DNA from 2 places in the Sporosarcina sp. 6E9 genome. Region 2 is predicted to be linked to the other one. Evidence: a T-box and tRNA genes for the amino acid it is inferred to sense, from the RefSeq annotation. Region 2 holds a T-box; the other holds one or more tRNA genes.

Region 1 (14,410 bases), on a different contig from region 2:
CGAGGACTTAACCTATTCAAGTTAAAAGGGTTTGATTGACCCTGATTTGTGAAAAGATTATTCGTTTTATTCAGTTTTGAAATAACAAGTAAATTATTTTTCAAAAAGGCTTGTATTTATTTCAAAAGTTGTTATAATGAATATTGTCGTTAAGTTAGCGATAAAAAAAGTCTGGTGGCGATAGCGAAGAGGTCACACCCGTTCCCATATCGAACACGGAAGTTAAGCTCTTCAGCGCCAATGGTAGTTGGGGGCTTCCCCCTGCAAGAGTAGGACGTTGCCAGGCTTGTACATTCATTACATAGTTAAATTGAACGAAACCTTATATGAGTGATTTCTATAAAACTCATCAACAACTTACCCAGGAGGATTAGCTCAGCTGGGAGAGCACCTGCCTTACAAGCAGGGGGTCGGCGGTTCGAGCCCGTCATCCTCCACCATTCAATTCTAGATCTTGAAACAACGCCGGAGTAGCTCAACTGGTAGAGCAACTGACTTGTAATCAGTAGGTTGAGGGTTCAAGTCCTTTCTCCGGCACCACTTTCGAGCCATTAGCTCAGTTGGTAGAGCATCTGACTTTTAATCAGAGGGTCACAGGTTCGAATCCTGTATGGCTCACCATTTTATGACTTGCCGTCATATTAATCATGCGGGTGTGGTGGAACTGGCAGACACGCTAGACTTAGGATCTAGTGCCTTCGGGCGTGGGGGTTCGACTCCCTTCACCCGCACTTAGTTTTTAATGCGGAAGTAGTTCAGTGGTAGAATATCACCTTGCCAAGGTGGAGGTCGCGGGTTCGAATCCCGTCTTCCGCTCCATTGATTTGCCGGGGTGGCGGAACTGGCAGACGCACAGGACTTAAAATCCTGCGGTAGGTAACTACCGTACCGGTTCGATTCCGGTTCTCGGCACCATTTGTTTTTCCGTAAAAAGTTTTTTATGCGCCCGTAGCTCAATTGGATAGAGCGTCTGACTACGGATCAGAAGGTTGTGGATTCGACTTCTGCCGGGCGCGCCATTAATTTCATAACAATTTCGGGAAGTAGCTCAGCTTGGTAGAGCACTTGGTTTGGGACCAAGGGGTCGCAGGTTCGAATCCTGTCTTCCCGACCACTTTTCGGGGCCTTAGCTCAGCTGGGAGAGCGCCTGCCTTGCACGCAGGAGGTCAACGGTTCGATCCCGTTAGGCTCCACCAATTATTTTCAGTAATTATATTACCTATCAACTTATCTAAATATCCTGGCGGCGTAGCTCAGCTGGCTAGAGCGTCCGGTTCATACCCGTAAGGTCGTGGGTTCGACTCCCTCCGCCGCCATCATAAGGACCTTTAGCTCAGTTGGTTAGAGCAGACGGCTCATAACCGTCCGGTCGCAGGTTCGAGTCCTGCAAGGTCCACCATCTTAAATCTCGGAGGAATACCCAAGCCTGGCTGAAGGGACTGGTCTTGAAAACCAGCAGGGGTGTTAAAGCCCGCGGGGGTTCGAATCCCTCTTCCTCCGCCATTTTTAATCAAAATGGTGAAATGAATTAAAGTAATTTAATAAGTCGAAACAAAGTAATTACAATACTATTATCGCGGGGTGGAGCAAATCGCATAACGAAGAATGCGATTAACACCGACAGCGCAGCGTAAGGTGTCAAACATACCAAGTGCGTATATAAACAAAGTAATTACAATACTATTATCGCGGGGTGGAGCAGTGGTAGCTCGTCGGGCTCATAATCCGAAGGTCACAGGTTCAAATCCTGTCCCCGCAACCAATTCTTAAAAACAACATAATTTCCAACTTAGTTAAAGATCTACGCAGCGTAAGGTGTCAAACATACCAATGCGTATATGAACAAAGTAATTATAATATTATTGTCGCGGGGTGGAGCAGTGGTAGCTCGTCGGGCTCATAATCCGAAGGTCACAGGTTCAAATCCTGTCCCCGCAACCAAATGGTCCCGTGGTGTAGCGGTTAACATGCCTGCCTGTCACGCAGGAGATCGCGGGTTCGATTCCCGTCGGGACCGCCATTATGTATTTAAATACATAGTCTTATGAAAAGAAATTCAGCACAAATCAAGTATGGCTCAGTAGCTCAGTCGGTAGAGCAAAGGACTGAAAATCCTTGTGTCGGCGGTTCGATTCCGTCCTGAGCCACCATTTAGCGAGTGTAGTTTAATGGCAAAACCTCAGCCTTCCAAGCTGATGATGAGGGTTCGATTCCCTTCACTCGCTCCAATATGGGCCTATAGCTCAGCTGGTTAGAGCGCACGCCTGATAAGCGTGAGGTCGGTGGTTCGAGTCCACTTAGGCCCACCATTCCGCAGTAGCTCAGTGGTAGAGCAATCGGCTGTTAACCGATCGGTCGTAGGTTCGAATCCTACCTGCGGAGCCATTTATACGGGGAAGTACTCAAGTGGCTCAAGAGGTGCCCCTGCTAAGGGCATAGATCGCGTAAGCGGTGCGAGGGTTCGAATCCCTCCTTCTCCGCCATATTTGTTTGGCCCCTTGGTCAAGCGGTTAAGACACCGCCCTTTCACGGCGGTATCACGGGTTCGAATCCCGTAGGGGTCATAAAACAATATTAAAAAGCTGCTTCATTTACTGTGTATCCCTCAGTAAACGAAGTAGCTTTTTTTGTTATTTAGGAATTCTTCGTATTATTTGTTACACTTTTACCTACGATATTATCCATTCTAGATGTGTCGTCCTCATCATGATCATTATCATCCATGTAAGTCTGTTTTTCACTATCAATAAAGTCTGAAGGCGCATCGGAGGTTCCAAACTCAGCGACTTCTTGAAAACTGTTCTCATAATCAATTGCACGTGGATCTCTCGTACTTTCAAATGGATTTTCAACTTCATTTATAGCTACATCTTCTCCAGCGGATTGTTCTTTGGTTTCGGCATGTTCAACACAAAGAGTAGTATAGGGTACTATAAGTAGCCGCTCAAAAGGAATGTCCTTCTGACATACTTTACACTTTCCGTACGAACCATCAGCCATTGCTTCTAATGCAATATCAACCTTACCTAATTCTGATTCTGCATGTTCATGAAGGGCTAAATCCTTTTCTCTGTCATATAAAGCGGTACCCATATCAGCTGGATGATTATCATAAGAAGATAGTTCACCTAATGATTCTTTTTCACTATCTTGGGGATATGTTTCCTTTTCATGTACAGTTGATTTTTCCTTAAGACTTAACAGTTCTTTTTTTAATATAGAAAACTCTTTTTCAGATAACATTATAGATCCCAACCTTTTCATATTTTTAGTAGTATATCCATCTTATTAACACTGATTCCCTATTTAGTGGTTAGGTAAAACATTAATAAAAAAAACTATCCAATTTAACTGGGTTTAATCAGTTTTTGGATAGCTGAAAAATTATAAAAGATGACCTATAAGAATACCAATGCCCAGTAATAAACCAAATAATGTGTTTGTGATTGCTGTTTCCTTCATTGCAGGAGCAACTTCCAGTGGTTGAAGATATTTTTTGAAAACCGAAATGGCGATGATTGGTTTTGGGATACTTAGTAGTACAAGTAAAGCCCAAGGTGTTAGATGATCAAAAATAATGAGTCCGACTATCCAAAGATAGGATACGATAAAAAACATAAATAGGATTGTAATGGCTTGGGAACGTCCAGCAAGAATTGCCAGGGTCTTCCTACCACTTTTTTTATCACCTTCAAGATCCCGAATATTGTTTGCCATCATTATCGCTGCTACAAGTAACATGCTAGGGATTGATAATAAGATTGCCTCTGTGGTAACCGTTCCAGTTTGTATGTAGAAGGCAATAAGGATTAAAAGCATTCCCATGACTACGCCTGAAACAAGTTCGCCAAACGGTGTATAGGCTATTGGATAAGGTCCTCCTGTATAAAGATAACCAATTAGCATAGAAACCAACCCAACGAGCGCAAGTCCCCAAGAGGTTTCCATACATATGTAAATACCTATAAGTATTGAGACTCCGTATAATAGAAAAGCGAGATTAAGCACTGTTTTTGGTTTAACGCCATTGCGTACAATAGCCCCGCCAATTCCAACAGACTTTTCAGTATCAAGACCTCTTTTGAAATCGTAGTATTCATTAAACATATTTGTCGCCATTTGTATAAAAACACTTGCGACCAGCATTGCAATAAATAATGGAAAATGAATGGCCTCATATGTTAAAGCAATCATTGTTCCTAAAAATACAGGGGCAAAAGCAGCTGTCAACGTATGAGGTCTAGTCAATTGCCACCAAATACGCCAACCAGTGTCGGCTTTTATAGTTTGTTGCAAAATAATTCTCTCCTTATTATCATATTCACCTTACTTATTATACGCTAAATTGGAGCTTCTGGGTATGCGATACGCTTATTATAGGAGCTGATGTGGTAGAATAGAGACATGAGTTTTTTTAATGGGTTTATTAAGAGTGATGTATTTTACTACTTCCTGGAGGGAAGAAAATGAGTCGAAAAACAACTGTAACAAAAAATATTGGAAAGACTGATACGACTTCTGATTATCGTTTTTTTTCAGAGACAATCGAAATTGCACGGATATCTCCACTTTCATTTTTGGAAGCGGGAAGTGCAGATCATAAAGAAAAACATTTTTATTGGCAAAACGCTAATCGAACACTAACAATTGTTGGTCTTGGTCACGCTAAAGTAATAACTAGTGCTGAAGATGACAAACGTTTCCTTGATGTTTCAAAACAGTGGAAGGAATTATGTGCGGTCTTGATCAAAGAGGAGAAAGATATTGCACCTGTACTATTCGGAGGTTTTTCTTTCGATCCAAAAAGCCTGAAAGCCTCCGAATGGGATGGGTTTCCGTCTGCATATTTTGTCGTACCTTCTTATCAACTAATTAGTAAGAATGGTCAAATGTTTATTTCGATTAACTTGATTACAACTGCCAGCAATGCGGTTGAAGAATTCGATGCATTACGGGATGAGCGCGATCGTTTAATTCATATTGCAGAAGTAAATGAATTTGCGTCTTCGATAAAGCCGATTGTTAGTAGTGTAGATGAAATTAAGAAAGATTCTTATCTAAAAGCCGTTCAAGATGTAACTGATCAAATTAACAAAGGTGAAGCGGAGAAAGTTGTGATTGCGCGTTCATTGCAAATGAATTTTGAACAGGAAGTATCGAGTGTCGCTGCACTTCATCATATTACTAGCGAGCAACAAGAAAGCTACCACTTTGGATTACAAAAGGATGGTCAGTTATTTTTTGGGGCGACGCCCGAGCGTCTGATTGAAATTGTTGGCGGACAAGCTTATTCAGCATGTGTAGCTGGGTCTATTAAACGCGGAAAAACTGCTACAGAAGACCGGGAACTAGGAGAAGAGTTATTAAATGACGATAAAAATCGTGAGGAACATCATTATGTAGTTAAAATGATTTCTAATGTATTTAATGAAAATTGTACCGATGTTTCAATGCCTAAAGCACCTAAACTAATGCGGATACGTGATATTCAACACTTGTTTACCTCTATTGAGGGTAAGCTAAAGAGTGGAACGGATATATTTAATTTAGTTGAAGAGCTTCATCCTACACCTGCACTGGGTGGTGTCCCTACAAATAAAGCAATGGAAGTGATTCGTCGCGAGGAACAGATGGACCGTGGCTATTACGCTGCGCCTATTGGTTGGACGGATAGCGATGGAAATGGTGAGTTTGCGGTTGCGATACGTTCTGGATTGCTCGACGGAGATAAAGCATATTTATATGCTGGCGGTGGAATTGTCGCCGATTCAGAACCGCAAAAAGAATATGACGAAACTTGGGTTAAGTTCAGACCCGTTTTACGGGCGCTTGGGGGAAAATTGAATGGTTAACAAGAAATCCTTGACGAATTATGTACGTCGCATGACAAGTGCATTAATGAATGCGGGCGTGAAATCAGTTGTGATTAGTCCGGGGTCAAGGTCTACTCCTTTGGCTTATGCATTTGCGTCAACGAAATCACTGAATGTCTATATGCAGGTAGATGAAAGATCAGCAGGTTTTTTCGCACTTGGATTAGCAAAAGCAAGCGGTGAACCTGTTGTTCTCCTTTGCACGTCGGGAACGGCTGCATCGAACTATTTTCCTGCGGTTACAGAAGCCCATTATGCGCGTATACCGCTGATTGTGATTACAGCTGACCGTCCACATGAATTGCGAGAAGTTGGTGCGCCACAAGCGATTGATCAAATTCAGTTATACGGAAATCATGTGAAGTATAGCGTTGATTTACCCTTGGCAGAGGACAATACGGATGTAGATGATTTTATAGTACGTCATGTACAACGTGCAGCCTCTGTTGCACTTACCGCACCATACGGGCCGATTCATCTAAATGTACCATTTAGAGAACCGTTGCTCATTGATTTTGAAATGGACATACCGACTTCAACATTTATCCAACGTATGAAGGGGAATGATTTATTAGATACTTCTATCATACACTTCGTAAATGATATCTTAAATAAAACTGAAAAAGGTTTACTCGTTATTGGGGAGTTGCCAATCGGTATCAATACTAAGTTGTTTTGGAATTTCGCAAAAGCTTTGAACTGGCCAGTTTTATGCGATCCACTTTCAAACCTGCGTGCAAAAGTTCCCACGAATTGTATGGACCTTTGTATTGATAACTACGATGCACTGTTAAAAAGTAATCGATTCAAAGAAAAGGCAATACCCGATACTGTTATTCGCTTAGGTGCACAACCTGTATCAAAGCCATTATCACTCTTCTTAAAAAATGTAAGACCTAATACTGTTGTATTAATTGACGAATCACCAGAGTTTCGAGATCCACTAGGTATTGTCACACACCATATCCAATCATCCATTGAGGCATTCCTTCAAATTGATGTTCAAAAAGAGGACAGCGCATACGTGAAAACCTGGGTTCAGGCAAATGATGAAGCAAGCGTAGTATTGGAAAATTCATCAGGTAGTGACGAGGGAGCTTATACCCAAATGCTACTTAGTAATTTACCGGACAAATCAGATCTGATTAGCGGTAGCAGTATGCCAATTCGTGATGTAGACACTTTCTTCGATAAAACTGAAAAAGACATTACCATTTTTGCAAATCGTGGTACGAATGGGATTGATGGTGTTGTTTCGACTGCATTGGGAATTCAGGCTGCACGACAACGTCCATCATGGTTACTAATCGGTGATTTATCATTTTTGCATGATGTGAATGGGCTCATTGTGTCGAGATTCCATGAAACGGATTTAACAATCGTCATTATGAATAATGACGGCGGCGGTATATTTTCTTATTTGCCACAAGCTGAATCCGGCAATCATTTTGAAAGGCTTTTCGGCACGCCGACAGGTTTAACGTTTGAACATATTGCGGCCATGTACGATGCACAATACAGTTCGATTGAGTCGATAGAAGAATTTGAACAAGAATTGGCTCAAGATAAAAAGAAGAATATCCGTATTATCGAAGTATTTACAAATCGTAAAGAGAATGTGATAGCACACCGCACGCTTTGGAATGAAATTACGAAAAGAATTGATTCCATTGAATGAAATGCTTATTCCGATAAATGGAATCGTTTATAATGTTAGGCGAAGTAACAATACAGATTTGCCGGTTATTGTCTTTTTACACGGCTTTACGGGAAGTACGGATACCTGGTCTGAAATAATCGGCTTATTAAAAGGGAAATATCATACGGTGACTGTCGATTTAATTGGTCATGGGAAAACAACGGCGCCATTGGATCCAAGTCGTTACTCGATGGAAAAGCAAGTTGCTGATTTGGAAACATTGTTTAGCCAATTAAACCTTTCAAAATTTACGCTAGTAGGGTATTCAATGGGTGGTCGGATTGCATTAAGCTATACGATTAACCATCCCAAACGTGTCGCATCTTTAATTCTTGAAAGTTCGACGCCTGGATTAGAAACTGAGCGTGAACGAATCGAACGAATGAACAAAGATAAAATACTTGCGCAAAAAATTTGCAGTGAAGGTATCCTATCATTTGTTGAGTTTTGGGAGGGTATTCCGCTTTTTGATACGCAAAAGAAGTTGTCAACGGAACAACAACAAAAAATACGCACTGAACGTTTATCGCAGAATGCAGTTGGCTTAGCTAATAGCTTGCTTGGAATTGGGACAGGTAGCCAGCCTTCGAATTGGACTAGGCTTAAGGAAATAAACACGCCTGTGCTACTAATTACCGGGGAAATCGACAAGAAGTTCGTTAAAATTGCCCAGGAAATGAAAAAACTACTCTATCTTGCAAATCATTATGTTGTAAATGGTGCAGGGCATGCAATACATGTGGAAAAACCGACTTTATTTGCTACAATGATAGAGGAGCATATTAAAAAGTTAGTATTAGAGGAGGAAAAGTAATGACTCGTCAATGGGAAACTTTACGTACATATGAGGATATTAAATACGAAAAGCACAGTGGTATTGCTAAGATTACGATTAACCGTCCTGAGGTACGAAATGCATTTCGTCCGAAAACAGTTACTGAACTAATCGATGCATTTTCACGTGCGCGTGATGATGAAAGCATCGGTGTAATTGTATTAACTGGAGAAGGTGAAAAAGCATTTTGTTCGGGTGGCGATCAACGAGTTCGCGGTCACGGCGGTTATGTCGGAGAAGATGAAATTCCACGTCTGAACGTTCTTGACTTACAACGTTTAATCCGTGTAATTCCTAAACCGGTTGTCGCAATGGTTGCAGGCTTCGCGATTGGCGGAGGGCATGTTTTACATGTTGTTTGTGACTTAACAATTGCTGCAGACAATGCAATCTTTGGTCAAACAGGACCGAAAGTAGGGTCGTTTGATGCTGGCTATGGTTCAGGTTATCTTGCACGCATTATCGGTCATAAGAAAGCGAGAGAAATTTGGTTCTTATGCCGTCAATACAATGCACAAGAAGCGCTTGATATGGGGCTTGTAAATACTGTTGTCCCATATGAGCAATTAGAAGATGAAACGGTTCAATGGTGTGAAGAAATGCTCTCAATGAGCCCGACAGCATTACGTTTCGTTAAAGCAGCTATGAATGCGGACACGGATGGTCTTGCGGGTCTACAACAAATGGCTGGAGACGCAACATTACTGTATTACACAACGGACGAAGCTAAAGAAGGCCGCGATGCGTTTAAAGAAAAACGTAAACCGGATTTTGGTCAATTCCCACGCTTCCCATAATTTAATAGAACAACGAGCTGCCCGCGTATATGGGCAGCTTTTTCTAAATGGAAGGTGATTATGTTGATACCTAATTGGCTGAAACAACGCGTTTATTTAACGCCGCATAAAACTGCGTTGACCTATAATGACGAAAGTTGGACTTTTAAACAAGTAGAAGAAAAGTCGATGACGCTTGCGCGTAAATTAAGAGCGAACGGTTTACAAAGTGGAGACCGTATCGCATTACTCGGTCCTTCCAATGATGAGATGGTCTTTATCATCCATGCATGTATGCTCCTTGGACTTGAAATTGTCATGTTGAATAGTCGCTTGACGAAAAAAGAAATAGCATGGCAAGTTGCGGATTCAGCAGCATCAGTTGTGCTCGTTGCGGATGAGTTAGAAAGCAGCTTAAGTGATTTAACAACTTCTACGTTATCTTTTCCCAGTATTCAATCGAGTGACGAAAGTACATTTGAAGTCGAGGAAACCTGGGATTCAAACCGGACGATTACGATTATGTATACCTCGGGGACGACCGGATTTCCGAAAGGTGTTAGACAAACAGCGAATAATCATACTTCAAGTGCGCTCTCTTCTGTGTTGAATTTAGGTCTAGAGGAAAATGATGTTTGGCTTTGCTCAATGCCTCTATTTCATATCAGTGGTTTTTCAATTCTTGTCCGTTCGGTTCTTTATGGGATGGAAGTGAAACTTTATGATAAGTTTGATGCTGAAAAAATATATAATGATATTCAACAAGGGCTGGTGACACGAATTTCGGTGGTCTCGGTTACGTTGGATAAGATCCTACGTGAATTCGAGAAGCATGGAACTGTCGCACATAGTTCGTTTAAAACGATGCTCGCGGGTGGTGGACCTGTTCCGATTGACTACTTGGAAAGAGCGCAAACTTGCGGTATTCCAGTGCTGCAAACATATGGAATGACGGAGACGAGTTCTCAAACTGCAACGCTCTCCTCACAAGATGCGATCCGAAAAATTGGGTCTGCAGGGAAACCGTTATTTTTTAATCAAATAAAAATTAATGACACAGAAAATTCGATGGAAAATGGGGAAGTTTATGTTCGAGGCCCACATGTTACACCTGGTTATATCGGACATGTTGCGAGTCAAAATCCATTCATCGATGGGTGGCTTCCAACTGGAGATATCGGTTATTTTGATGACGAAGGTTATTTATATATTGTTGATCGACGTTCTGATTTGATCATTTCAGGCGGCGAGAATATTTATCCTGCTGAAATTGAAAATGTACTGTCGGCGCATCCGCTGATTTCTGAGGCCGGTGTTTGCGGAAAAGGTGACGAACATTGGGGAAGTGTACCGATTGCGTTTGTCGTTGTAACAGAAAATGTGTCGGAGGAAGCGTTGAAGGTATTTTGCAGGGAAAGACTTGCTGCGTATAAAGCGCCAAAAGAATTTTATTTCGTTGAAGCGTTGCCGCGTAATGCATCCAATAAATTACTACGGCGGGAGTTGAAGGAATGGGTGGATTCACAATAAGAGAAATTCGTCTGTATCGTGTTTTGGTTCCCTTGAAAAATCATTTTTCAACTCATCTGCAAACTGTGAAAGAACGTGAAAGTATTTTTGTTGAGATGGTTGATTTGGAAGGGGAAGTTGGACTGGGCGAGTGTGTGGCATTTTCGTCGCCTTGGTATACGGAGGAAACGGTGCAAACTTGTTGGGACGCGCTTGTTAACTGGCTTATTCCTGCATTAGTAGACAAGGAATTTACACATCCGTCCGAAGTAAGTGCCGCGTTTTCACATGTAAAAGGAAATCGAATGGCAAAAGCTTGTTTGGATCAAGCAGCTTGGGATTTATTTGCGATGAAAAAGGATTTGCCTTTGTGGAAACTTTTAGACGGTGTTCGGAATGAAATCGATGCTGGTGTCGTATTGACAGGCGGTGTTGATGATCGGATGGTTTCGTCGGTCCGAAAAGCACGAGATGCTGGTTATAAGCGAGTGAAATTGAAGATTGATGCGGACACGAATCCGGTGGAATTAAAAAAACTTGTTGATTCTTCTGCAGACATGTTGTTCTTTGCAGATGCCAATGGAATTTTTGACAAGCTTGGACTTGATGCGCTAAAGAGGTTTGATCAAGCGGGATTGACTTTAATTGAACAACCATTTGGCGATGACGAATGGGCTATGCATTGGAAGGCTGGACAATCTATGGAGACGCCGATAGCGCTGGATGAAAGTATTCGGTCCGTATTAGACGCGGAACGCATGGCGACGAGCGGTGTGGGGTCAGTTGTCGTGTTGAAACCGGGACGAATTGGTGGGACGACTGAGGCGCTGAAGGTGATTGAAATTGCGAAAGAGAATGACTTGGCCATCTGGATTGGCGGCATGATTGAATTCGGGATATCGAAAGCCCACAATTTGGCGTTGGCATCACTTCCACAGTTTTCACTGCCTGGTGATTTTAGTGCATCGACTCATTTTTGGCATGAAGACCCAGTAGAACCTTCAGTCGAAATAGAAAATGGTGTGATTAAACTTTCGAAACGACCAGGTATTGGTGTGAATTTAAATAAAGAGCTTGTTGAAAAATATTTAATAGAATCGTATTAAAAAACAGGACTGTCCAAATTGGACAATCCTGTTTTAGTTTCCGCTTAATGCTGTTTTGAGGGTTTGGATATTGTATTCCATTAAAGAAAAATAATCTTCGTTGTTTTTAATATCCTCTGTAGTCAATACGCCAAGATTGTGCAGCATTAACGATTCTGCGCCAATTTCTTTTCGGATAACGTCTGTTAGTTTCGACGACACGTTTTGTTCAAATAAGATATATTTAATATTATTCGCTTTCGCATCTTCGACAAGTGACGCTAATTGTTTTTGGGAAGGCTCGCTTTGAGAATTCAATCCCGCAATCGCGATTTGTTCAAGACCGTACGTATCCGCAATATATCCAAAGGCTGCATGCGACACAAAAAATGTTTTTGTAGGTGCATTTGAAGCCATTTCGATAAATTGACGATCAAGTTTTAGTAAGTCGTTTTGTAATGCTTCATAGTTTTTTTCAAATGCCGCTTTTTTGTCAGGCGCTATTTCAATTAATGATTCTTTAATTGAGTAAGCGAGTGCATCACTTAAAATTGGTGACATCCAGACATGCGGATCCAAATCTCCGTGATGATGATCTTCTTCTTCATGACTATCCTCGTCTTCGTGTCCAAGCATTTCTTCTGTGATTGCATCTGCTGTTGCGACCATTTTTACATGTTCATTTTTCATCGTCTTTTCAGCGTTTTCAACAAAACCTTCAAGACCTAACCCAATATAAAAGAATAAATCCGAATCGGCAAGTGCAATCATATCTTTTTGTGTAGGATCAAATGTATGTTCATCAGCACCTGGTGGGTAGATTGATTGGACAGTAACCACATCGCCACCAATTCGCTCTGCAAAATATTGAAGTGGATAGACAGTGGTTTTAATGATAATTTTATTAGCATCATCTATGTCTGTTTTATTACAGGCTGCTAATGTAAATAGCACCAAGGTTAGTAGTGAAATGATAAATAGTTTTCTCTTTTTCAAATGAATGAGTCCTCCGTTTTTCTAAATAGTAATCGTTACGATTTGGAATGATTACTTTTTATCATACAAGAATAGGCATAATTTCGCAACACAATTGCAAAATAAAAAAGTTCAGCATATAACTGAACTTTTATGTGTTTTTTGACTTTTTGTCAGGAACTGGATCATAGCCGCCTTCATGGAATGGATGGCATTTGGAAATACGGCGAATGGCTAACCACGAGCCTTTTAATGCGCCGTGTGTCTCAATCGCTTCAAGACCATAATTCGAACAGGTCGGGTGAAATCGGCATGAAGGCGGCATCAAAGGTGAAATCGCTTTTTGATATATTTTAATGATCCCTTTTAGTAGTTTTTTCATATCATTTCTCCTTAATGTTTATTGTAGGTCCGATTGTGGTAAATTAACAGTGAGACGAATTATATAAGGAGAGATGTTTTTATGTCAACGGAACTTATTAAAGAAATGAACGTACAGGTTTCAACTTGGTCAGTCATGTATACGAAATTACACAATTATCATTGGTATGTAAAAGGCCACCAATTTTTCACATTGCATGAGAAATTCGAGGAATTATACAACGAAGCGACTGCTCATATGGATGAAATCGCGGAACGAATTTTAACACTAGGTGGAGATCCTGTTGCAACGTTGCAGGAACATTTGGAGCAATCGGTCGTAAAAGAGGCTAAAGGTGATGAAAAAGCTGATAAAATGGTCGCGACAATTGTCGATGACTTCAGCTCGATTATGGAATCACTTAAAAAAGGCATGGACGAAGCTGCTAAAGTTGGCGATGACATGACTGAAGACTTATTGAATGCGACGTATCAAAGCATTGAGAAACATCAGTGGATGCTGAATGCATTCCTTGGTGAAGACAATAGTTAATTGATAAGAACATGTGTCCCAGATAATTGGGATGCATGTTTTTTATTTTATGGACCATCCTATCAGTTAAAAAGGATGGTTTTTTCATGGAAAAATACAATATGTACGTTTCAGTTACAGATCAGAAAGTGTACCATTACCCAGATGATTCATTATGGGATTATCAAGTGACAGTTCCACGAGAGTATGTGCCGATATTCCACGAATTATTTAAACAGACGAGTGATCTTGAATTTCGTAACTTTTTACGAGCGCATCTTCCTTTTATTCCTTATCATTATGACAAACAAAATGACCAAATCGATACGCGAACAAAAAAAGTGTATGCGTTAATTCATGAATTCACTGATAATGAGTCAAAATTATTTATTGAACAACTGCCTTATTTCCGTTGAATCAAATCCTTTCGTTCGCTACACTGAATAAAAGGACGTGATTTCAATCCTGAATTTCAAAGATTTAAATGGCGCACAGGTCGATCTGACATTCGGAGAAAACCGATTTGGAATGGAAGCTCGACATGTGCTCGTTGTATTAAAATATAATGGAAAATGGTTGCTGACCCGACATTCTAGCCGTGGGATTGAATTTCCAGGTGGCAAGGCGGAAGTAGGGGAAACGATTGAAGCGGCGGCTATTCGTGAAACAATCGAAGAAACGGGCGTGACGATCACGAATCTGGTGAAGTTTGCCGAATATGTCGTTCAAAGTAATGTGACATTTTGTAAAGCTGTATTTACGGCGG
Region 2 (14,410 bases):
ACACTAGAGAATAAAAAACTAACATATTGATAAACAAAAAAGAGCCGTTTAATTAGCACCTAAAAAAAGGTTAAGGAAATTGTCATTATTTCCTCAACCTTTTTTACTACTCTTTATTTCATATGAAATCTCTAGAAAATTGCCAGAAAAGGCGAGACTCCTACGGGAATAGCGTCGACCGAAGGCCCCGCAGGAGCTTGCGACGAGGAGACTGAGGCGATGCCCGTGGAAAGCGAGCCGTTCTGGCGATTTTCGTTTTTTTGAGACAGCCCCACTTTTATAATCATCATTAATAAGCTCTGGCAAACCAAACAGTATGCTTCGACTCTTTCTCACAATTAATGCAAGTCGATTTAGTCGTCGGTGGATTAAACGGGATATTACGTGTTGTAAATTTCGTTTCTTCTTTTACTTGTTCTTCACACGCATCTTTCCCGCACCAACCAGCAAGCACCCATCCAGGGATTTCTCCATTTTCCGCAGACTCAGCAATATGTTTCGCTAATTGTTCGAGTGAATCGACATGCGTATGGGAATGTTTTTCACGGAATGCGCGTGCCTTTTCAAGTAAACGAGTTTGCATCGTATTTAATGCACATTCAACGTAATCCGCTATTGTTGAAAGCGGGGCAGCAACTTTCTCTTCTTCATCACGTGCTTTAATCAGTGCTTCGCTTTTCGCTAAATCACGTGGCCCTAATTCGACTCGAATCGGAACACCTTTCAACTCCCATTCATTGAATTTGTAGCCTGGTGATTGATCGGAATCATCTAGGCGTACGCGAATTCCTCGGCCTTTTAATTCTACAAAAACTTCATCTAATTTTTCCATGATTTCAGGGTTTTTCTTCCACGGTCCAACTGGTATTAAAACCACTTGTGTCGGCGCAATCCGTGGTGGTAAGACAAGACCTTGTTCGTCACCATGTGTCATAATGACCGAACCGATTAAACGGGTCGACGTCCCCCAAGAAGTTGTATGAACGAATTCATGCTTATTCTCTTTCGTTAAATATTTAATATCAAAGGCCTCGGCAAATTTCGTCCCCAAATAATGCGAAGTGCCCGCTTGAACTGCTTTCCCGTCCTTCATCATCGCTTCAATCGAATATGTATCAACCGCACCCGCAAAACGTTCGGAAGGGGTTTTTTGTCCATCGTAAACCGGTACTGCCAGTAGCTCCTCCACCACTTCTTTATAAATGTTCAGCATTTGCATCGTTTCCGCGCGAGCTTCTTCCTCATCTACATGCGCGGTATGTCCTTCCTGCCATAAAAACTCAGAAGTGCGAATGAAAGGAAGTGTTTTCTTCTCCCAGCGGAAGACGTTCGCCCATTGATTAATTAGGACGGGTAGGTCACGATAGCTTTTGATCCAATCTGAATACAGATAGCCAATCATTGTTTCAGATGTTGGTCGAAGTGCCAATCGTTCCTCCAACTTCTCCCCGGCTGCCTCAGTCACCCAAGGAAGCTCTGGTGAGAAACCTTCGATATGATCCTTTTCTTTTTCAAAAAAGGACTCCGGTATTAACATCGGAAAATACGCATTACGATGCCCCGTTTCTTTAAAGCGTCGGTCCATTTCGGCCTGAATATGTTCCCATATTTCATAGCCGTCCGGTTTAAAAGCAATACACCCGCGAACTGGCGTGTAATCCATTAAGTCCGCTTTTTGAATCGTATCGATATACCACTTTGAAAAATCATTTTTCTGTAGATTGGTCATAGAATTCCCCTCCTTAAATAATAAAAAGCACAAAGTTGTCCTAATGAAAGGACGTCTTTGTGCTGGATAGACGTGGTACCACCTTAGTTTAGCTTAACGTTAAAGCCCTCTAAACGTTTGGTAACGAAAACGAATCGGTTATGTTGGCATAACATCTCAGTGGTAGGTTTCGATAAGATTCGGTGATATAGCTCTCATCTTTCGCTATACTTTCTGTTTCACATTTCTTATTTACTTGGCCACTTCTAAGATTTTCCACAATTATAACAACTCTTCGATTCAATTGCTAACTTGAGGTATGAAGCGGCGGTGGAATAATCCATCCCTTTTCCTTATTCATGCGCAATAATTTTGCGCCAAACATGATTTTATCCTTCAGATATTTAGCGAACATCGCAGCAATATCTTCTCTTAGGCACTGCCCCATTACCTGACAAATCGACACCATTCCTTGCCCGACATTTATCGATATAGCGCCACTAATTTCTGGATCCATAAATCTTGCGCCAACTGGAATGTCTTCTGCATTGGCTTTTGCTCGACCAGGTAATGCGGGAGGAGGCGTAATTCCGTTCTCTTGTAAAACACCTTCAAGCTCTTTAACTTCTGATTTCATCGTTTCAATTGCTTCTTCCAGAAGTTTTATTAGATCTTTATCCGCTGCGTGGTTAACGAATGCTTCATAACCGCTGATTAAACCATTACTTGCCCCAATATATGCCCATACGCCAATCACTTCGCCGTAATGCATTGGATCCTTTTTCGGATTTCCATCCATAATGCCCATAACTAACATTCCTCCTGTTGATATTTTGCAAAGTTCTATCGTTAAGAGTATGGACGATTAAGGTTTCATTATGCAGTGTTTGACTAAATTTTTTCTGAATGACAAAACTTGAAATGAATTTAACGGTATTAAAAAAGCTGTCAAGAAAGTCAGTAAAATACTGATTATCTATGACAGCCTCTATTTACTTGCTTAGATTATTTTAACCCTTCAAACAATAACACTCTTGCAGGCGATCCATCTGTACCCGTTAATTTAAGTGGTGCTGCAACCATGAAGTACTCTCCTTGCTCAACTTCCTTCAAACGAAGTCCTTCAATAATAATGATTTTTTCTGCAAATAATGTTTTATGCGTAGGATGGCCCTCTTGATCCCGTTCGATACCGAGTGTGTCGATTCCAACACCTCTAACACCTAATTCAGCAAGATACTCTGCGCCGTCTTTAGCAAGATAAATAAATTTAAAGTTAAAAGCATCTTCATATGAGTTTTTCGTTTTCAAAAAGACAAAGTCGCCTTTTTGAATATCAAATTGTTCTAAGTCCTTTTTCGTTATGCCGTCTTCAACTTTTGTTAAATCGAATAGTTTACATTGACCTACTAGATCATCCATTGGAACAGATTCAAACGTGTCACCATCTACAACCATGTGGCGCGGCGCATCAATATGCGTTCCCGTATGTACATCTAACTCCACCCGTGTTTCAGTGACGTAACCATTCGTTACTGTATTAAATTTCGGTTGTTTTTTGGGGTTATCCTTATAAACTGTCATGCCTTCGTAAACTGTTCCTGTGACATCATACATTTTCATATTATCATCCCATTCATTAAGTATTAAATATATGCTTATACACACTATGTTCGCATGTTAGCTGTGTTTTTGTCTAGTATAGCTACTTTAGTTGAAAGCTAATTGTTCGAAAAGATGATTTTTTCATCCTTTGAAATTAATTACTTTTTACAAATTAGTCATCATTTCTTTTTCATTATGCCAGACAATAGTATACTAAGGGTTATCCTTATTATTATACCTGGCATAAAAATACTGAATGTAAAAAATAGGAGCGAATTAAAGATGGAGAACGAAAGCCTTTTGGACGAATTCAACACGAAAAGTTCTTTAATAGATGTCCAAGAAAATCGGATTATGGAAGACCTGACTTTTGTTTTATTTGGAGCGACAGGAGACTTAGCGCAGCGCAAGTTATTTCCTGCGATGTATAATCTCTTTCTAGAAGGAAAATTACCAGAGTCATTCTCTGTGATCGGGTTAGGAAGGCGAGAGTGGTCTAACGAATTTTTCCAATCCAAAGTAGAAGAATCGATTAGAGCCCATTCAAGGAGGGCTGTTCAATCAGACGGTTTGCAAGACTTTTTAACCTGTTTTCAATACTGTATATTCGATGCGACAGACCAAAATTCCTATCGACTTTTGCATGAACTCATTGAAAACAGAGAAAGCGAACTAGGCATACCGGGAAACCGCCTTTTCTATTTATCCGTTGCGCCTCAGTTAGTCGATGTCATTACAACAAATCTTAACAAAAATGGAATTAACCGAACCAAAGGCTGGAGACGATTAGTCGTTGAAAAACCATTTGGCAGCGATCTAGCGTCAGCTCAACAATTAAATAAGAAATTGAGTGAAGCCTTCAACGAAGTAGAAATTTATCGAATCGACCATTATCTTGGTAAACCGATGGTCCAAAATCTAGAGTCATTAGTATATGCCAATCCGGCTTTAGGATCCTTATTGGATCTTAAACAAATTGCCAATGTTCAAATCACCGCAAGTGAAACAGTGGGTGTTGAAACCCGCGCCGCCTATTACGACCAAGCTGGAGCTATACGCGATATGGTTCAGAATCACCTGCTCCAATTGGTGATGATGACTGCCTTGCATATGCCTGAAAAAGTAACTGCAAAAGAAGTTAGCCTTAAAAAAATTGAAGTTATCGATGCGCTCCGTCCCATCTCAAAAGAAGATGCACACCGCGACGTGGTCCGTGGTCAATACGAAACAGGTGAAGTCCTTGGAACACCCGTTGAAGGTTATCAAGAGGAACCTGGTGTAAAGGCTGGTTCAAATATCGACACTTATTTTGCAGCACGCTTATATATTGATAATCCGTTATGGCAAGGTATCCCCTTCTATATTCGCACGGGGAAACGGCTCAATAAAAAATCTACACGCATTGTTATTGAATTTAAAAATAAGGCAAAGCAAATTGATGTGCTTCCGGATGAAGGGATTATCCCGAACTTATTGATACTCGACATTAATCCAAATGAAGGGATTTCTTTAAGACTGAATATAAAAGATCCATCAAGCAATCGTTTCGAACCTGCCTGCATTAACTTCACGACTGATTCGGATGACCAATCAGAAGCCTATGAACTCCTGCTGTTTGACGCGATGCTAGGGAATGCGACATTCTTTGCGCATTGGGAAGAAGTCGAACTTTCGTGGAAATGGATTCAACCGTTACTAGAAGCTTTTGAGGCGGACATGCTACCTTTACACCCTTATACTGCGGGCTCAACTGGTCCAGAAGCAGCGAATCAGCTATTGCAATCCGATCAATTTAAGTGGTGGTAATCATGAAGACTTGGAGGGACTTATTTAATGAATGAATTGCCGAATTGTCCAAAATGTAATTCTGAATACACGTATGAAGACGGGAATCTTTTTGTTTGCCCGGAATGTGCACATGAATGGACGTTAGAATCAGAATCCGAAGAAATAGAAGTAGAAAAAGTTTACAAAGATGCGCATGGAAATATTTTAAATGATGGAGATGCCGTTACTGTCATCAAAGACCTGAAAGTAAAAGGTAGCTCAGCTGTCGTAAAAAAAGGTACGAAGGTTAAGGACATCCAATTAGTCGATGAAGACCATGATATTAATTGTAAAATTGATGGTATTGGCGCGATGCAGTTGAAAACTGAATTTGTTAAGAAACTATAAATACAAATACTAAACTCTGCCCTAAAGTTGATAACCCAGCTTTAGGGCAGAGTTTTTACTGTCCTTCAATACATTTCACGGACGAATGAAAGAGAGAAGCATCTCCATTAGCATTCGCTGTTGAATATTTGGCGCGATATCATCTTCTAAATAGGAAATGGACGACTTTAAAGCGATATTGCCCCCAAATGTGCCATAGACATTAATAATCGTAATAATCGCTTCCTTAACCGGGATATCTGTGCGTATCGAACCATCCACTTTTCCATCTTCTACAATACGTAGCAGGATGTCCGCAATTCTTTTTTGAACATTTATGTAGTCTTCAATATCATCTAATGGTTCTTTCGCAAAGGAAGCATAGCTTTCAAATGCTTCACGGAACTTCGTCGAATGTTTTAGTTCTGACGTATCTTTCACCGTTAACTGATCAAGCACCATCTTCAATCGTTCATATGCCGGATGATCTGCCGAAGCAATATCTTCAAAATAAGGAATACTGCGTTCTAAATTGTGAATGGCAACAGCTACGATGAGTTTGTTTTTCTTTGGAAAATAACGGAATAACGTGGCAATGCCTATCCCTTCCGCATCTGCGATATGCTGCATTTGCACGTGATCAAGTCCGTGTTCGATAAATAACGCCTCTGCTGTTTGGATAATACTCCTAAAGCGTTTATTTTTATTTTTTTGCTGAATCCCCGTCATCGTTCTACCTCCGTTCGTTTTTATTATAACAGTTTTATAGCGCGTCGCTTTTCTTTGCAATCTTTCTTTCATTCAGTTAAAATTAAATAAAGTGATAGTCCAACTATCATAATGTGAACTGGAGGGATTTTCAAATGAGACTTCAAGATAAAGTAGCTGTCGTAACTGGTGCCGGAAGTGGAATGGGAGAAGCAACAGCATTATTATTTGCACGTCAGGGAGCGAAAGTAGTCGCAACTGATATCAATGAGGAAGCTGTCCAAGCTGTCGTTGCTAAGATTATAGATGCCGGTGGTGAAGCAATTGCAGTTAAACAAAACGTAGCGAAGAAAGAAGATTGGGAAACAGTATATGCACAAACAACAGAAAAATTTAATAAACTTGATATCCTTGTCAACAACGCGGGTATTTCATTTGCAAAAGATTTCCTTGAGCAAACAGAAGCTGATTGGGCGCGCCTATACGAGATCAACGTAAACAGCGTCATGTTCGGCATGCAACTAGCAATTCCTTTAATGATAGAAAATAATGGCGGTTCAATCGTCAATATTTCATCGACTGCTGCATTAACGGGCATGGCAGGCGCTGGTGGTTACACGGCTTCCAAAGGGGCTGTTCGCTCTATTACGAAGGCAGCAGCAGTTGACTATGGTAAAAGAGGGATTCGTGTGAACTCGATACACCCAGGCTATATCATCACGCCAATGAGTGCACCGCATATGGATCAGTATAAAGATTACTTCCTATCACAAGTCGCTACGCCAGAATTAGGAATTGCAGAAGATGTAGCATCGGCTATCCTATTCCTAGCATCAGACGAAGCAAACCATATTTCAGGTATTGAACTTCCTGTCGACGGCGGCCTAACCGCAAAATGATTTTAAGTAGTATTCCAAAAAAAGAGTCATGCAAAATGTAATTATTTGCATGACTTTTTTTGCTTTTTCACGGTCAAATATGACGTAGAAAGAATATATATATAATACGAAAAGTTTCACTTCATTTTTTCGTCGATACCGCTTATAATTACATTACACTAAAAATAATTCAACATAATATACAACAAGATAGATTGTTGGTGCACGTTATGATGAAGCCCATTCCCCTCTAGATGTTAATCCAGAGGTTCGATAACTGATTGGGATAGATTTAAAAATACAGAACACAAAAAGGGGCCCTGTGATGAAAAATATTGAGCTTGTGAATGACATTGTTACAATTCGATCCATGCAACTTACTGATATCGATGCGATTTTCGAAGCCGGTAATTATAGTGAAATATGGACGCATTTGGTGGTGACGATTCAAAGTCGTGACGATGCTGCGAGATTCGTAGAACAATCATTGTTGAATCAAGAATTAGGTAAAGAACATCCATTTGTCATTATCGACAATAAAACAAATCGCATTATCGGGAGTACAAAACTTATGAATCCCGATCCCTATCATAATCGAATTGAAATTGGTTTTTCATGGCTCTCTCCCACTTATTGGCGAAGCCCAATCAACTCAAATTGCAAGTATCTGTTAATGCAATATTGCTTCGAAGTGCTCAATCTTAACCGCATTCAGATCCAGGCGGATGAAAGAAACGAACGCTCAAGAAATGCAATTGCTCGTATTGGTGCCACACAAGAAGGAATTTTACGTGATCATATGGTGCGTAAAGACGGCACCCCTCGAAACACTGTAATCTTTAGCGTTATTCGTCCAGAATGGCCTATGGTTAAATTGCACATCGAACAATTATTAATGAACCAAATGCAACCCGTATTATAAGTTGAATTTCTTAAGAATCCTGTCTATTTATTGACAGGATTTTTTTATTTGCCAAGACTAGAATTTAAATTATTTATAATATTCCACATAGACAAACATATTGTGTATTATGCTATGATGGTCTTGTACGAAAAATCACCATCTGTACGCAAAGCGTTCAAAGGAGTGGTGTAATTGGATTTTTATAAGATGAATATCAATGGTCATGACATTCAAATAGCAGACTATCCTGGGGTAAATGGAACGATTATCGCCATGCACGGGTTAACTGGAACACATAAAAATATGCATTACTATGCGGAAAAGTTCAAAGGAAACTACCGATTTTTAGCAGTCGATTTGCGTGGTCGAGGAAACAGTGCCGAAACAGATGCTGAACCATCGATTTTTAAGCATGCAGAAGACATTCTGGGATTAATTAAAGCACTCAAAATCGACAATCCTATTCTATTGGGCTACTCGATGGGTGCTTTTATCGCAGCGATTGTAGCTAGTAAATTAACATCTACAAAAGCTGTCATTTTATTAGATGGTGCAGCGAAAGCATCTGATCATCAAAGAAGCATTGTAAAGCCTTCTTTAAGCAGACTTAGCAAAGAGTTTACGTCAAAGGAACATTATGTAAGTGAGATACAAAAAATTTACACGAACTTAGGCATTGAATGGAATAATGTGTTGCAAAAGACAGTTGAATACGAAGTAGAGTTTGTCGGTGACCACTGGGAAAATAAATCTACAGAGTCCCGTATTATAGCTGACTTTGAGAGTTTCTTTACGTTTGATCCTGAGGAAATTTGTTCACAAATCGACTGCCCCGTCTTGCTTGTTTATGCTAAAGGCGATATTGGCTCAATGCCGCCATTATTTTATTTAACGGATTATGAGCAAACTAGACAATCTACTAAATTCATTGAGACAGTGATATCCGACTGCAATCACTACACGATGGTCTTTGAAAACCGCGATGATATTAATAAATATATAGAAGTTTTTCTGGGCGAAATAGCGTGAATAAGGAGAATCATAGATGACAAAGGTTATGAATAACATTCAAGATGCTCTCTCTTTTGTAAAAAGTGGGCACACCGTTCTAGTCGGCGGCTTCGGTTTGATAGGCGCTCCCCTTTCGTTAATTGATGGATTAACAGAAATAGACGTTAAGAATCTAACGATTGTCAGTAATAATCTTGGGGAATCAGGAAAAGGACTCGGGATTTTATTGAATCAAAACAAAATCAAAAAAGGTATCGGCTCTTATTTTACCAGTAATCGCGATGTAGGTGATAAATATCAAAAAGGTGAAATTGAGTTGGAACTGCTTCCTCAAGGGACATTAGCAGAGTCGTTACGTGCGGGAGGAGCTGGACTTGGCGGTTATTATACGACGACTGGTGTTGGAACGGATCTCGCAAAAGGGAAAGAAGAACGCGAGATTGATGGTGTGAAGTATATATTGGAAAAAGCTATTCGTGCTGATGTGGCACTTATTCGGGCGCATAAGGCCGATACCCTTGGGAATCTCGCCTATTACAAAACAGCGCGTAACTTTAATCCATTGATGGCGACAGCTGCAAAAAAAGTAATTGTAGAAGTGGATGAAATTGTGGAACCGGGCATGTTGAACCCAGAAGAAATCGTAACGCCATTTCTATTCGTCGATGTCATTGTCGAGGCAAACCTAGTGTTGACGAAGGAAGGGGTTGTGGCCAAATGACTATAAAGGTAAACAGAGAGAATATGCAGCATACGATTGCGAAGCGGGTGGCCCAGGAATTAGAGGGACCCTGTGTCGTGAACTTAGGCATTGGAATCCCTACTCTAGTGGCAGAGTACTTAGCCGCAGATAATATTTATTTGCATACGGAAAACGGCTTGCTTGGTGTGACAGATGTGGAAGATGCGGACGTGGATCCGAACCTGGTTAACGCCGGAAAATTACCGGTTGGAGAAGCAATCGGAGCTGCCTACTTTAATAGCTCAGATTCGTTCGCTATGATTCGCGGAGGTCATGTCGATGTCGCGATCTTAGGCGCACTCCAAGTCGATGAAAACGGCATTATCGCAAACTGGGCAGTGCCCGGAAAAAATATTATGGGGGTCGGCGGCGCGATGGATTTATTGGTCGGCGCGAAAAAAGTATTTGCGACGATGAGCCACACCTCTAAAGATGGCCGTAGCAAACTCGTAAAGGAATGCACCTATCCGATTACTTCTACCAGAAGTGTGGATATGATTTTTACCGAATTAGCAGTTTTTAAGATTGAAGATAAACAATTAGAACTTGTAGAACTCATGCCAGGTGTCACTATCGAAGAAGTTAGAGAGAAAACAGAAGCCGATTTTATTGAGGGACAACCATGAAAATACGTTCCTTTGATGTATATATTATAGATTTGCCGACCATTCGTCCGCATCAACTGGCCATGCATACCATTGTTTCACAAACGATTGTTGTTGGCTGTGTCACGGATGAAGAAGGACGTGAAGGTTGGTCCGAAGTGGCAACAATCGGAGGCGCGTCTTATGGGGAGTCAACACCAGAAGCGATTAAGGTCAATATTGACACCTATATTACGCCATTGGTTATCGGTAAAAATCCGATTCATTTCGACAAGATCATGTTTGAAGTGTCGCAGTTAGTACGCGGAAATCATTTCGCTAAAACCGTAGTTGAAGCAGCCATTATCGATCTGGCTGCGAGAAGCAAAGGCGTCCCCGCCTATGAGTTATTCGGCGGACAAATCCATACTTCACTCCCCATTGCTTGGACGCTCGCTAGCGGAAATACAGAAAAAGATATTGAAGAAGCTAAAGCGCTTTTACATCAAAAACGGCATAATATCTTCAAGTTAAAAATCGGCGCTGGCGATCCCTTAAAGAATGTGGAACATGTTCGGCAGATTAAAAAAGCGGTGGGCGATCAAGCAAGAATCACCGTTGATGTCAATCAGGCATGGGATGAAGACACAGCCAACTATTGCATCGAAGCTTTAGAGGACGGTGGGGTTTCAATGATTGAGCAACCGCTCCCAATATGGAATTATGAAGGCATGTCCAGACTGACAGCCAGATTCAAAGTGCCTATCATGGCAGATGAAGCTGCAAATAGCATTCAAGACGTCTTCCAAATTTCAAAGCACCGGGCAGGTAATTGCATTGCTTTAAAACCTTGTAAAGCTGGCGGTTTAACACAAACAAAGAAAGTTGCGGCCATCGCGGAGGCTGCCGGAATCGGTTTGTACGGCGGAACGATGATTGAATCCAGTCTTGGAACGGCAATTTGTGCGCAACTATACGCCACCATTCCAGAAATGAAATTCGGAACAGAGATATTTGGTCCATTATTATTCAAAGACACGATTACAGTGAATCACATTCAATATGAAAACTTTGAAGTCATCATACCGAATGGACCCGGATTTGGCATGGAAATTGATCAAGAAAAGTTGCATCATTATGCACGTGTGCTTTAAGTATCAAAAGGAAGCACAATACAAATCTATGTACTGTGCTTCCTTTTTAGCAACAAAACTTATATAACCCTATTTAGAAAATGTTCTAAAAAACGATTCGCATCGACTTCTGTACATACACGGGTTGTCGCCTTTTCATCATGGGTACCGACCGTCCTTCCAGCCTCTTCCCCTTTTGTCACAACTTTAACGTTCATCGTCTCGGTTTTCACAAAACCTGAATCGATGGCAACACCAACCGCTAGTGGATCATGAAGCGCACAGCCTTCAATTCCAGGAGATACTTTTTCATAATACCCAATATAAAACTCGGTCATATCTGCAAAGAATTGTCCTTTTTCGTTGCCATCGGTGCGCCATTTTTCAAGCTTTGATTTTGGCAATAATGTTTGCATCGTGACATCAAGTCCGACAAGCGTTAGCGCTATACCCGAAGAAAGAACATATTCAGCGGCTTCAGGATCGGCTATGATGTTAGCTTCACTGTATTCATTCACATTGCCTGGAACGTTTACAGCTCCGCCCATCACAATAACTTCTTTAACAAGCGGGATGATTTCCGGAGACTTTTTAATTGCGAGCGCCAAGTTCGTCAACGGACCAACCGCAATCACTGTTATTTCATGCGGACGTTTTTTCACCTGTTCGATGATGAAATCGGGTGCGAATTGACTTTCTGCCTCGGTAATCGGGTCACTCATAAAGCGATCTCCTAAACCACCTTCTCCGTGGACTTGTTTCGGCCAAGTTTTCTTATCACGGCCCAAGAATGTTTGAGCCGCGCCCTGGTAAACCGGAATAGGCTTCGCTACTTTTTCTAACACTGTCAGCGTATTTCGCGTAGCATCCACTACAGGTACATTTCCGAAACAAGTCGTAAAGCCAAGCACCTCTAGCTCCGGAGAATTTAATGCATAAGCCATCGCCAAAGCGTCATCAATTCCTGTATCTACGTCAAATATAATCGGTTTCAAATCGTTTCACTCCGTCTCAATTCATCATCATTATTTTGCGTTGTAAACGTCTTGATAACTTTCGAGTGCATTGACCACCATATCCCAAAACTTGGCGTGGTCTAATTGCATCGCCACATTTACATTCGGTTCAAGTCCCGTTACGCCGTGTACATCCACAAGCGTCATTCCGTATGTGAGCTCTCCTTTTGTTTCCACGTCTACTCTTACTTTCTGCGTTTCAACAACTGATGGATCGATACAATAAGCGACACAACAAACATCATGAACTGGCGGATGTTCAAATCCGAAAAACTCTAAATAGGTTTTACGGAAAAACACCAGTAATTCGCTTACAAATTTCGCAGCGGGATTCTCAATAGTTTCAATACGCGCGCAAACCTCTTCTGTTGCCAAAGCTTGATGAGTTAAGTCAAGGCCCATCATTGTAATCGGCACGCCACTTTCAAAAACAACCTTCGCCGCGTCTGCATCAACGTAAATATTGAATTCAGCCGCTGGTGTCCAGTTACCGAAAGTGCCGCCGCCCATAATGACAATTTCTTGGATTTTAGATAAAATAGCTGGCTCACGTCTCATTGCCATCGCAATGTTCGTTAATGGACCCGTCGGAACAAGTGTAATATCCCCATCTGATTCCATCAGCTCTCGAATAATAAAATCAACTGCATGCTCTTCCCCTATTGTTCTAGTAGGCGCTGGCAGTTCCGGACCATCCATTCCCGAATCCCCGTGAATATCAGGCGCCGTTTCACGTTTTCTAACCAGTGGTTGGCCAGCACCTTGTAAAACTGGAATATCATAAACGCCTGCGATTTCACACACCTGTAGCGCATTCGTCGTTGTTTTTTCAATTTCTGCATTTCCGGCTACAGTTGTAATTCCAACTAATTCAATGTTTGGATTTCCTGCTGCAAGTAAAATGGCAATCGCGTCATCATGTCCCGGGTCACAATCAAGAATAATTTTACGTTTCTTATTTTCTAGCATTTTATGATACCATCCTTTTTCTCTGTATTTTACTTTGTTGAACTTGTTATAAATTGTTCTGTTTCATCCATATCTGGCATAGATACTTGAGCGCCTGAACGCGTCACAGTTAAAGCGCCAACCGCATTCGCAAAACCGGTTGCTGACCATAAATCTTTGCCGCCTACAAGCGCAGTCGCTAAAGCACCAGCAAATGCGTCGCCTGCAGCGGTTGTATCCACAACATCGACATCATATCCCTCGATTAGGAAGGTCCTGTTTTTATTAGTCACGACAACACCCCCAGCACCGAGCTTTGAAAATACCGTGTGAACCCCTTTGTTTAAAAGCGCTACGCTAGCAACTCTTGCCGAACGCTTATCGGAAACTCCGATACCCGTTAGCTCAGCGATTTCACTTTCGTTCGGCACAATATATTGCACCAATTCATAAAGCTCATCTGGCAATTCCATAGACGGCGCTGGATCAAGCATGAATGGAATGTCATATTTCTTTGCAATCTTCGCAACCTCTAGCACAGATTCCAATGGAATTTCCAGCTGCGCCATAACAAGCTTCGCCTGACTGATAACTCCCTCATGCTTTCTGATAAAGTCAGGCGTTACAAGTGTATTAGCCCCCGGAGCTACAACGATACTGTTATCACCGTCTGCGTTAATATTGATCAATGCCATTCCTGTGGATTCGTCTTCAACTCGTTCAACACAAGCGACATCTACTCCGACTTGCTCCAAGTTTTGGAGGAGCTGATCGGCAAAAATATCGTTTCCAACCCGACCAATCATTGCGACCGATGCCCCTAGTTTGCCCGCAGCATACGCTTGGTTTCCACCTTTTCCACCCGGACTCATAAATGAATTACTACCCAGTATGGTTTCTCCCCACTTAGGTTGCCGACTAACAGTCACTACCATATCCATATTTATACTTCCTACAACGACAATATCTGAACTCATTACATTTAGCCCTCCCGACTATGATTCTCTTTGTATAAACTC

Evidence for each region. The T-box of region 2 lies ahead of proS (proline--tRNA ligase). A T-box ahead of a tRNA ligase gene usually reads a tRNA of that ligase, here a tRNA-Pro.
Region 1: it encodes a tRNA-Pro, which carries the amino acid that the T-box ahead of proS (proline--tRNA ligase) is inferred to sense. The anticodon was not compared.

What each region holds. Positions count from the first base shown of each region.
Region 1 covers NZ_JAGEMN010000001.1:75-14,484, forward strand. The annotation lists partial or broken rRNA gene J4G36_RS00005 (23S ribosomal RNA) at 1-15, shown strand, start outside; rRNA gene rrf (5S ribosomal RNA) at 171-286, shown strand; tRNA gene J4G36_RS00015 (tRNA-Val) at 365-440, shown strand; tRNA gene J4G36_RS00020 (tRNA-Thr) at 465-540, shown strand; tRNA gene J4G36_RS00025 (tRNA-Lys) at 546-621, shown strand; tRNA gene J4G36_RS00030 (tRNA-Leu) at 650-731, shown strand; tRNA gene J4G36_RS00035 (tRNA-Gly) at 745-819, shown strand; tRNA gene J4G36_RS00040 (tRNA-Leu) at 827-915, shown strand; tRNA gene J4G36_RS00045 (tRNA-Arg) at 943-1,019, shown strand; tRNA gene J4G36_RS00050 (tRNA-Pro) at 1,038-1,114, shown strand; tRNA gene J4G36_RS00055 (tRNA-Ala) at 1,121-1,196, shown strand; tRNA gene J4G36_RS00060 (tRNA-Met) at 1,243-1,316, shown strand; tRNA gene J4G36_RS00065 (tRNA-Ile) at 1,323-1,399, shown strand; tRNA gene J4G36_RS00070 (tRNA-Ser) at 1,411-1,503, shown strand; tRNA gene J4G36_RS00075 (tRNA-Met) at 1,688-1,762, shown strand; tRNA gene J4G36_RS00080 (tRNA-Met) at 1,867-1,941, shown strand; tRNA gene J4G36_RS00085 (tRNA-Asp) at 1,945-2,020, shown strand; tRNA gene J4G36_RS00090 (tRNA-Phe) at 2,075-2,150, shown strand; tRNA gene J4G36_RS00095 (tRNA-Gly) at 2,155-2,228, shown strand; tRNA gene J4G36_RS00100 (tRNA-Ile) at 2,233-2,309, shown strand; tRNA gene J4G36_RS00105 (tRNA-Asn) at 2,311-2,385, shown strand; tRNA gene J4G36_RS00110 (tRNA-Ser) at 2,393-2,483, shown strand; tRNA gene J4G36_RS00115 (tRNA-Glu) at 2,493-2,564, shown strand; gene J4G36_RS00120 (TraR/DksA C4-type zinc finger protein) at 2,635-3,264, opposite strand; gene J4G36_RS00125 (1,4-dihydroxy-2-naphthoate polyprenyltransferase) at 3,385-4,296, opposite strand; gene J4G36_RS00130 (isochorismate synthase) at 4,467-5,852, shown strand; gene menD (2-succinyl-5-enolpyruvyl-6-hydroxy-3-cyclohexene-1-carboxylic-acid synthase) at 5,845-7,551, shown strand; gene menH (2-succinyl-6-hydroxy-2,4-cyclohexadiene-1-carboxylate synthase) at 7,517-8,386, shown strand; gene menB (1,4-dihydroxy-2-naphthoyl-CoA synthase) at 8,386-9,204, shown strand; gene J4G36_RS00150 (o-succinylbenzoate--CoA ligase) at 9,265-10,713, shown strand; gene menC (o-succinylbenzoate synthase) at 10,695-11,798, shown strand; gene J4G36_RS00160 (metal ABC transporter solute-binding protein, Zn/Mn family) at 11,832-12,773, opposite strand; gene yidD (membrane protein insertion efficiency factor YidD) at 12,904-13,134, opposite strand; gene J4G36_RS00170 (Dps family protein) at 13,216-13,665, shown strand; gene J4G36_RS00175 (transposase) at 13,752-14,060, shown strand; gene J4G36_RS00180 (NUDIX domain-containing protein) at 14,098-14,410, shown strand, end outside.
Region 2 covers NZ_JAGEMN010000002.1:233,016-247,425, forward strand. The annotation lists gene proS (proline--tRNA ligase) at 290-1,729, opposite strand; T-box leader at 1,774-1,986, opposite strand; gene J4G36_RS12765 (DUF3231 family protein) at 2,016-2,516, opposite strand; gene J4G36_RS12770 (cyclase family protein) at 2,714-3,331, opposite strand; gene zwf (glucose-6-phosphate dehydrogenase) at 3,668-5,119, shown strand; gene J4G36_RS12780 (zinc ribbon domain-containing protein YjdM) at 5,147-5,488, shown strand; gene J4G36_RS12785 (TetR/AcrR family transcriptional regulator) at 5,564-6,268, opposite strand; gene J4G36_RS12790 (SDR family NAD(P)-dependent oxidoreductase) at 6,331-7,074, shown strand; gene J4G36_RS12795 (GNAT family N-acetyltransferase) at 7,379-7,975, shown strand; gene J4G36_RS12800 (alpha/beta fold hydrolase) at 8,150-8,986, shown strand; gene J4G36_RS12805 (CoA transferase subunit A) at 9,003-9,689, shown strand; gene J4G36_RS12810 (3-oxoacid CoA-transferase subunit B) at 9,686-10,336, shown strand; gene J4G36_RS12815 (muconate/chloromuconate family cycloisomerase) at 10,333-11,448, shown strand; gene J4G36_RS12820 (nucleoside hydrolase) at 11,508-12,422, opposite strand; gene J4G36_RS12825 (nucleoside hydrolase) at 12,453-13,412, opposite strand; gene rbsK (ribokinase) at 13,442-14,368, opposite strand; gene J4G36_RS12835 (LacI family DNA-binding transcriptional regulator) at 14,387-14,410, opposite strand, start outside.